Cyanobium sp. PCC 7001: one gene and its partner. The protein of the gene in region 2 interacts with the protein of the main gene of each other region in a pairwise test. Links are inferred from orthologs where the notes say so. Each region holds a gene or a part of one and is shown on either strand. Other genes may lie near its edges. The genes, in order: purT and crtE.

The links.
Region 1: the proteins of crtE (region 2) and purT interact in binary tests that used the Escherichia coli proteins (3 or more experiments, as listed by UniProt). The link is inferred for Cyanobium sp. PCC 7001 from one-to-one orthologs.

What each region holds. Positions count from the first base shown.
Region 1 is NZ_DS990556.1:1,965,967-1,969,148, reverse strand. What follows is about bases 308-3,182. They hold purT (formate-dependent phosphoribosylglycinamide formyltransferase), read right to left. Parts: upstream 2,415-3,182; coding sequence 1,200-2,414; downstream 308-1,199. Other genes in these bases: mraY (phospho-N-acetylmuramoyl-pentapeptide-transferase), read right to left, coding at 3,061-3,182; CPCC7001_RS09725 (hypothetical protein), read right to left, coding at 2,717-2,992; CPCC7001_RS09730 (hypothetical protein), read left to right, coding at 2,536-2,697; CPCC7001_RS15915 (hypothetical protein), read left to right, coding at 994-1,119; CPCC7001_RS09740 (LCP family protein), read right to left, coding at 308-893. Outside these bases: more of CPCC7001_RS09740, read right to left, coding at 21-307. UniProt on the Escherichia coli protein: Involved in the de novo purine biosynthesis. Catalyzes the transfer of formate to 5-phospho-ribosyl-glycinamide (GAR), producing 5-phospho-ribosyl-N-formylglycinamide (FGAR). Formate is provided by PurU via hydrolysis of 10-formyl-tetrahydrofolate.
Region 2 is NZ_DS990556.1:1,134,215-1,137,326, forward strand. The notes cover bases 204-3,008. They hold crtE (geranylgeranyl diphosphate synthase CrtE), read right to left. Parts: upstream 2,187-3,008; coding sequence 1,221-2,186; downstream 204-1,220. Other genes in these bases: CPCC7001_RS05495 (ATP-dependent RecD-like DNA helicase), read right to left, coding at 204-621; CPCC7001_RS05500 (divergent PAP2 family protein), read right to left, coding at 664-1,224; CPCC7001_RS05510 (hypothetical protein), read left to right, coding at 2,340-3,008. Outside these bases: more of CPCC7001_RS05495, read right to left, coding at 1-203; more of CPCC7001_RS05510, read left to right, coding at 3,009-3,112.

The DNA of each region.
Region 1 (3,182 bases), 830 kb from region 2 along the record:
CTCTGCCAGCGAGGGCAGGCTCAGAGATGGCTTTCGGCCATGCCCAGGTCGCCCTCCACGGCGGTGGGGGCGGGGTAGTGCATGTTGCTGTCCGGCATCCAGTAGCTCAGGTCGTTGTGCCAGAACAGCCGGCCCGGCACCTGGGCCGAGCTGAGCCGGGTGTTGGTCATGGCCGACAGCAGCTGCCCCATCTCGATGGGGGAGAGGTCGGTCTGAATGTCCTCGCCGGCGATCCGGAGCAGCTCCGGCAGCTCGGTGAGCATGGATGGGCTCACCAGCTTGCGGAACACCTGGGAGAGCACCAGTTTCTGGCGCTCCATCCGGCCCAGATCGCCCATCTCGTCGTGACGGAAGCGCAGGAAGCCCTCCAGGGACTCACCCTTCAGCACCTGGGGACCGGGGTAGAGGTCGATGTAGAGCCCCTGGGCGTTGTCCACGTAGTACATCCGCTTGGGCACATCCACCTCGATGCCGCCCAGGGCATCGGCCAGCCGCTCCACCGCCCGCAGGTTGATGCGCACGTAGCGCTCCACCGGGGCATCCAGCAGCCGACCCACCTCCTCCTTCACGGCGTCAATCCCGCCGAAGGCATAGAGGGCGTTGGCCTTCACCACCCCCAGCCGCTCCGATTCCACGAAGGTGTCGCGGGGCACCTGGGTGAGCTGGGTGGCCCCGTCCTTCACCTGCACCGTGAACATCACGTCGGTGTTGTCGCCCACCCGGTCGGTGCCGAGCACCAGCACCTGGCGCTGGCCGTTGGTGAACGGGTTCACGATGGCGGCCAGTTTCTCCTTGGGTGCCTCCACCAGTCCAGCCAGGCTGCTGCCCAGCAGGTGAGGGATCGGCCCGGCGAGGGCGAGGCCGCAGACGATGCCCAGGCTGAAGGGGAGCACGGGCAGCCGGAGCCCCCGGGTCTGGCTCTGATGGCCCGGCTTCTTCTGGGGGGCGCTCGTGGGGCTCGTCGCTGGGCCCCCTGCTTGCGGCCCTGGCTCCATGCGGCCCGCGTGGGCGGCGGCCTGGCCGAGCACCGTGACGGTCCTGGATCCGGTGCGGACCTGGCTGGAACCCGCCTTCGAGCGCCGCAGGGGTGACCAGCCGCCCGAATCCCGTGCGTCCTGACGTGGCGGAACCGGTTGGGCCTGGGTCATGGGGGCTCCTGTCGGGCGCACCATAAGGGCCAGAACCCCTGCGCACCAGGGTCAGCCGGCCACCACCCGCACCTGGGCGGCGGCCCGGTCGGCCCGGCCCCGGGCGGTGTCCAGATCCAAGCCCCGGGCCAGTGCCACCCCCATGCGGCGATGGGGCCGGGCATCCGGCTTGCCGAACAGCAGCACCTGGGTGTCCGGCTCGCTCAGGGCCTCCGCCACCCCCTCGAAGCGCACCGCGTCCAGGGCGGCGTCGGCCAGGATGACGCGGCTGGCGGCGGGTCCGAGGCTGTGGATCGCCGGGATCGGCAGACCCAGCACGGCGCGCAGATGCAGCTCGAATTCACTGAGGTTCTGGCCTGCCAGCGTCACCAGGCCGGTGTCGTGGGGGCGTGGGGAGAGCTCGGAGAACACCACCTCCAGGCTGGACCCGTCGGCGGTTCCGCTGCTGCTGCCGTTGCCCCCCCGGCGGCACAGGAAGAACTCGACCCCGAACAGGCCGGCTCCCCCCAGGTTGTCGGTGACGGCCTGGGCCATGGCCTGGGCCTCGGCCAGTTCGGCAGCTCCGAGGGCCGCAGGCTGCCAGCTGCACTGGTAGTCGCCCCGCTCCTGGATGTGGCCGATGGGCGGGCAGAAGAGGGTGGGTCCGTTCCACTGCCGCACGCTGAGCAGGGTGATCTCCAGCTCGAAGTGGAGGAATTCCTCCACGATCACCCGGGTGCCGGAGCCCCTGGCGCCGGCCTGGGCTGCGCTCCAGGCGGCCTCGACCTGTTCCGGGCCCCGCACCACGCTCTGCCCCTTGCCGGACGAGCTCATCACCGGTTTCACCACCACCGGCCAGCCGAGGGGCGCTGCCGCCGCGGCCAGCTCCTCGGCGCTCTCCGCATAGGCGAAGCGGGCCGTGCGCAGCCCCAGATCGCTGGCGGCCAGGTCGCGGATCCTGTCCCGGTTCATCGTCACGGCCGTGGCGCGGGCCGTGGGAATCACGGTGATCCCCTCCTGCTCCAGCTCCGCCAGGGCATCCACCGCCAGGGCCTCGATCTCCGGGATCACCAGATCGGGCCGGTGGGTGCGCACCACCGCCTTCAGCGCCTCCGCGTCCGTCATCGGCACCACCTCGGCGTGGTCGGCCACCTGCATCGCCGGGGCGCCGGCGTAGCGATCCACGGCCACCACCCGGCAGCCGAGGCGCTGGGCGGCCAGCGCCACCTCCTTGCCCAGCTCGCCGCTGCCCAGCAGCATCAGGGTGCGGGGGAAGGAATGCTGCATCGAGCCGCCCATCGGCATGCCGGGAAGGTGAGGGCCACGATCCTCCCGCACCCGGCGTCCGGGGATGGGGCCCAACCCAGGGCGCTGCCTGCTAGAGAAGCTGCTCGCAGGGGCACGGGCCATGGGCAGGCTGATCGCATTCCGCACCGCCGGCGATGCGGCCGATGGCCTGCTGTTCGGCTGGGACATCAACACCCTGCAGAACGGCGTGCTCGTGTACCTGGGCGTCTCTTCCCTGGCCTTCGTGCTGGTGTGGGTGGTGGGCTATCTGCGCAGCCGCTGAACGCCTGCCCACCCCAGGCTCACGGGCCTGCCGGTCCCGTGGCCGCAGGGGGGGCCTCCCCACTCCAGAGGGTGAGCTGGCGCACCGGCGATTCCTCGCTGACGAAGCCGTAGGCCTCGAACACGCCGGGATCGGGGTGGGTGATCCGCTGACCCTCGGCCTGGAGTTCGAGCCGGAATCCCTCCGCATCCATCTGGCGCATCAGGGCCGCCGCTTCCTCGAACCGTGCCGCCATCGCCGCCAGGCTCGGGCAGTCGGCGGTGAGACCGGTTTCCTTCCAGGTGAAGTAGGCCATGGGGAGAGAGAACCGAGGCGGGAACTGCGGGAACGGATGCCGGTGTCGGTGTGGGGTCGCTGTGGCGTTCAGGGCAACAGCACCAGCCCCGCCACCACCAGTAGCAGGCTTGCGCCCCAGAAACGGATCACCACCTGTTCCTCGCCGAGGCCGCCCAGCTCGAAGTGATGGTGGAGCGGGGCCATCCGGA
Region 2 (3,112 bases):
CACCGGCGGGAGCTCGGGGGGCAGGCGGCAGGGGAGCACCTGCTCGCGGATGCCCCGCGCCAGCCGCAGCACCGGCCCCTGATGGCGCACCACTTCGGTGAGGTGGGCCGTGGCCGCCCTGCCGAGGCTGAATACGGCGCTGCTGGGCTCCCCCACCGGCGGCAGCTGGGCCGGATCCCCCACGAACACCAGCCGGGTGCGGAAGGGATGAGCGCAGCGCAGGGCGATCTCCAGCAGGGTGGTGTCCACCATCGAGGCCTCGTCGATCAGCACCAGGCCCAGATGTTCGAGGGCGCCGGCGGTCTGCTCCGTCTCCTCGCAGCGCTCCCGATCGCCCTGGCGCCGCAGCTTGAGCCGCAGCAGCCGGTGGATCGTGGAGGGATACCAGGTGGGCATGAGGCCGGCGCGGGCCAGATGGCTGCGCAGCACCCCCACGGCCTTGTGGGTGGGAGCCACCACGGTCCAGCACAGGCCGCGGGCTTCCACCTGGGCCAGGAAGGCCATGGAGAGGAAGGTCTTGCCGGTGCCGGCGTAGCCACTGAGCACGAAGGGCACCCCCTCGGCCGGCTGGGCCAGCCAGGCGGCGAAGCGCTCGCTGGCCTGCAGCTGGCCGGGCGTCAACGGGAGGGGCGGGGAGGGGGAGGAGGGGCCCAAACGGGTGGCTCAGGCCAGGGGGAAGGGCAGCGGCAGACCCCAGCGCTGGGCCAGGTCCAGCGGCGAACCGAGCAGCACCAGCCCGGGCAGGGCGATGGCTGGCCCCATCAGGCTGCCGATCAGCACCTCCAGGCGGGTGTGGCCCAGGTTCTCCTTGAGCGGCTTCCGCAGCTGGGACGGCTCCGGCTGGGACGGCTCCCACAGGCGCTCGGGCAGGCCATTCACCCGCTGGGCCGTGAGGCCGGCGGCGCGGCGCACGCCGGAGGCGTCGTAGAGCACCACGAAGCAGAGGGTGGCCGCCAGGGCGAAGAGGGGATCGGCAAAGCCCTGCTGCCAGCCGATCGCCGCCGTGGTGCCGGTGAGCAGGGCGGAGTGGCTGGAGGGCATGCCGCCGGTTTCGAACAGCACGGCGGGCCGCCAGCGGCGGTGCACCAGCAGTTCGATCGCCAGCTTGGAGAGCTGGGCCAGCCCGCAGGCCGCCAGGCCCCACCAGAGGGCGTCGTTGCTGAGCAACGCCACCAGGGGCTGGCTGTCATGGGGAGCGCTGAGCAGACCCGGCACTCCCCTCATCGGTCACGGCTGGTGATGTAGTCGGCCAGGGCCAGCAGGGGCGCCGCGCGCCCTCCGGCGGCGAAGGGGGCCAGGGCCTCCTTGGCCTCCAGCACCAGGGCCTGGGCCCGCTGGCGCGATTCCTCCAGCCCGAGCAGCTTGGGGTAGGTGGTCTTGTCGGCGGTGAGATCCTTGCCAGCGGTCTTGCCCAGCACCTCGCTGCTGGCGGTGACATCCAGGATGTCGTCGATGATCTGGAAGGCCAGGCCGATGCCGCGGGCGTAGGTGCGCAGGGCGGTGAGCAGGGCGTCGGGGGCTCCGGCGATCAGGGCCCCGCAGAGCACGCAGGCCCGCAGCAGGGCACCGGTCTTGTGCAGGTGGATGTACTCGAGGGTGTCGAGGTCCACGGTCTTGCCCTCGCACTCCAGATCCACCACCTGGCCGCCCACCAGGCCGGGGGCCCCGGAAGCCAGGGAGAGCTCCCCCACCACCGCCAGCAGCCGCTCCGGCGGCACCCCCGAACTGCGCAGGGCCACCATCTCGAAGGCGCGGGTGAGCAGGGCGTCGCCGGCGAGGATGGCGTTGGCCTCGCCGTACACCTTGTGGTTGGTGGGCCGGCCGCGGCGCAGATCGTCGTCGTCCATGGCGGGCAGGTCGTCATGGATCAACGACATGGTGTGGATCATCTCCAGGGCCACGGCCGTGGGCATGGCCCGCTCGCTCTCCCCGCCGGCCAGCTCACAGGCCGCCAGGCAGAGGATGGGCCTCAGACGCTTGCCACCGGCCAGCAGGGAGTAGCGCATCGCCTCCCGCAGCGACTCCGGCCGTTCCGGCCCGAGGGCAGCATCGAGCGCCGCCTCCACCCTCAGGCGGGCGGCCTCCAGGTAGGCGGGGAAATCGAACCCGGCCGGGGCCTGGGTGCCGCTGATCACTGGGTCGCCGCCGGCGGCGTTGCCGGAGGTCGTGCGCACCGCCGCGGTCATGGGGAGATGGGATCTGCGGGGATTCTCTCAGGCGAAGCCGCGCTGGCCGGCGCCGATGGCCCAGGCCACACACTCGGCAAGACCGGGCCGGGAGCACGGGCCGCGGGCCAGGGGACGTGGGTGACACTGAACCCGCACCGCAACGGCTGCACCATGGCCCTGCCTTCCCTGCTCCCCGCGGCCCGGCGCCGCGAACGGATCGCCGCCGCCGCCGCCACGGCCGTGCGCGACCACTGGGTGACGCTCCATGACGGCGCCCGCACGGTGCCGGCGGCGCCCCTGGCCCAGGAGCTGCTGGTGTACCGGGTGGACAACGGCCGGCTGCTGGCCGACCTGGAGGAACGGCTCGGCGATGACCCCGCCCGCCTGCGGCGGCTCCACAGCGAGGAGGACCGGCCCGACACCCAGGCCCTGCTGCACAGCCTGCTGCTCACCAAGGCCGGCGATGCCCGGGGGCCGATCCTGCAGGAGCTGCGGCGGCTGGCGGTGCAGACCGAGCCGCTGCTGGTGGACGCCGACGGGGTGGTGATCAACGGCAACCGGCGGCTGGCGGCGATGCGCAGCCTGCTGGCGGAGGATCCCAAGCGCTACGCCCGCTTCCACGAACCCCTGGTGGCGATCCTGCCGCCGGAGGTGAGCCGGGCCGATCTCGAGTTCCTCGAGGCGAGCCTGCAGATGGCGCCCGAAACCAAGCTGGCCTACGGCTGGGTGGAGCGGCGCCTGAAGCTGCGGGAGCAGCACCAGCGCCTCGGCCTGGCGGACGACTGGATCCAGGAGGCCTACCGGCTGGGGGATCCGGCCCAGCTGGAGCGGGAACTGGCGGAACTGGCCCTGGCGGAGGCCTACCTGGAGGACGTTCTGGGGCAGCCCAGGCGCTATTCCAGCGTGGGCGACGCCGAGCCCCTGTTCACCGGGCTGACGGCCCA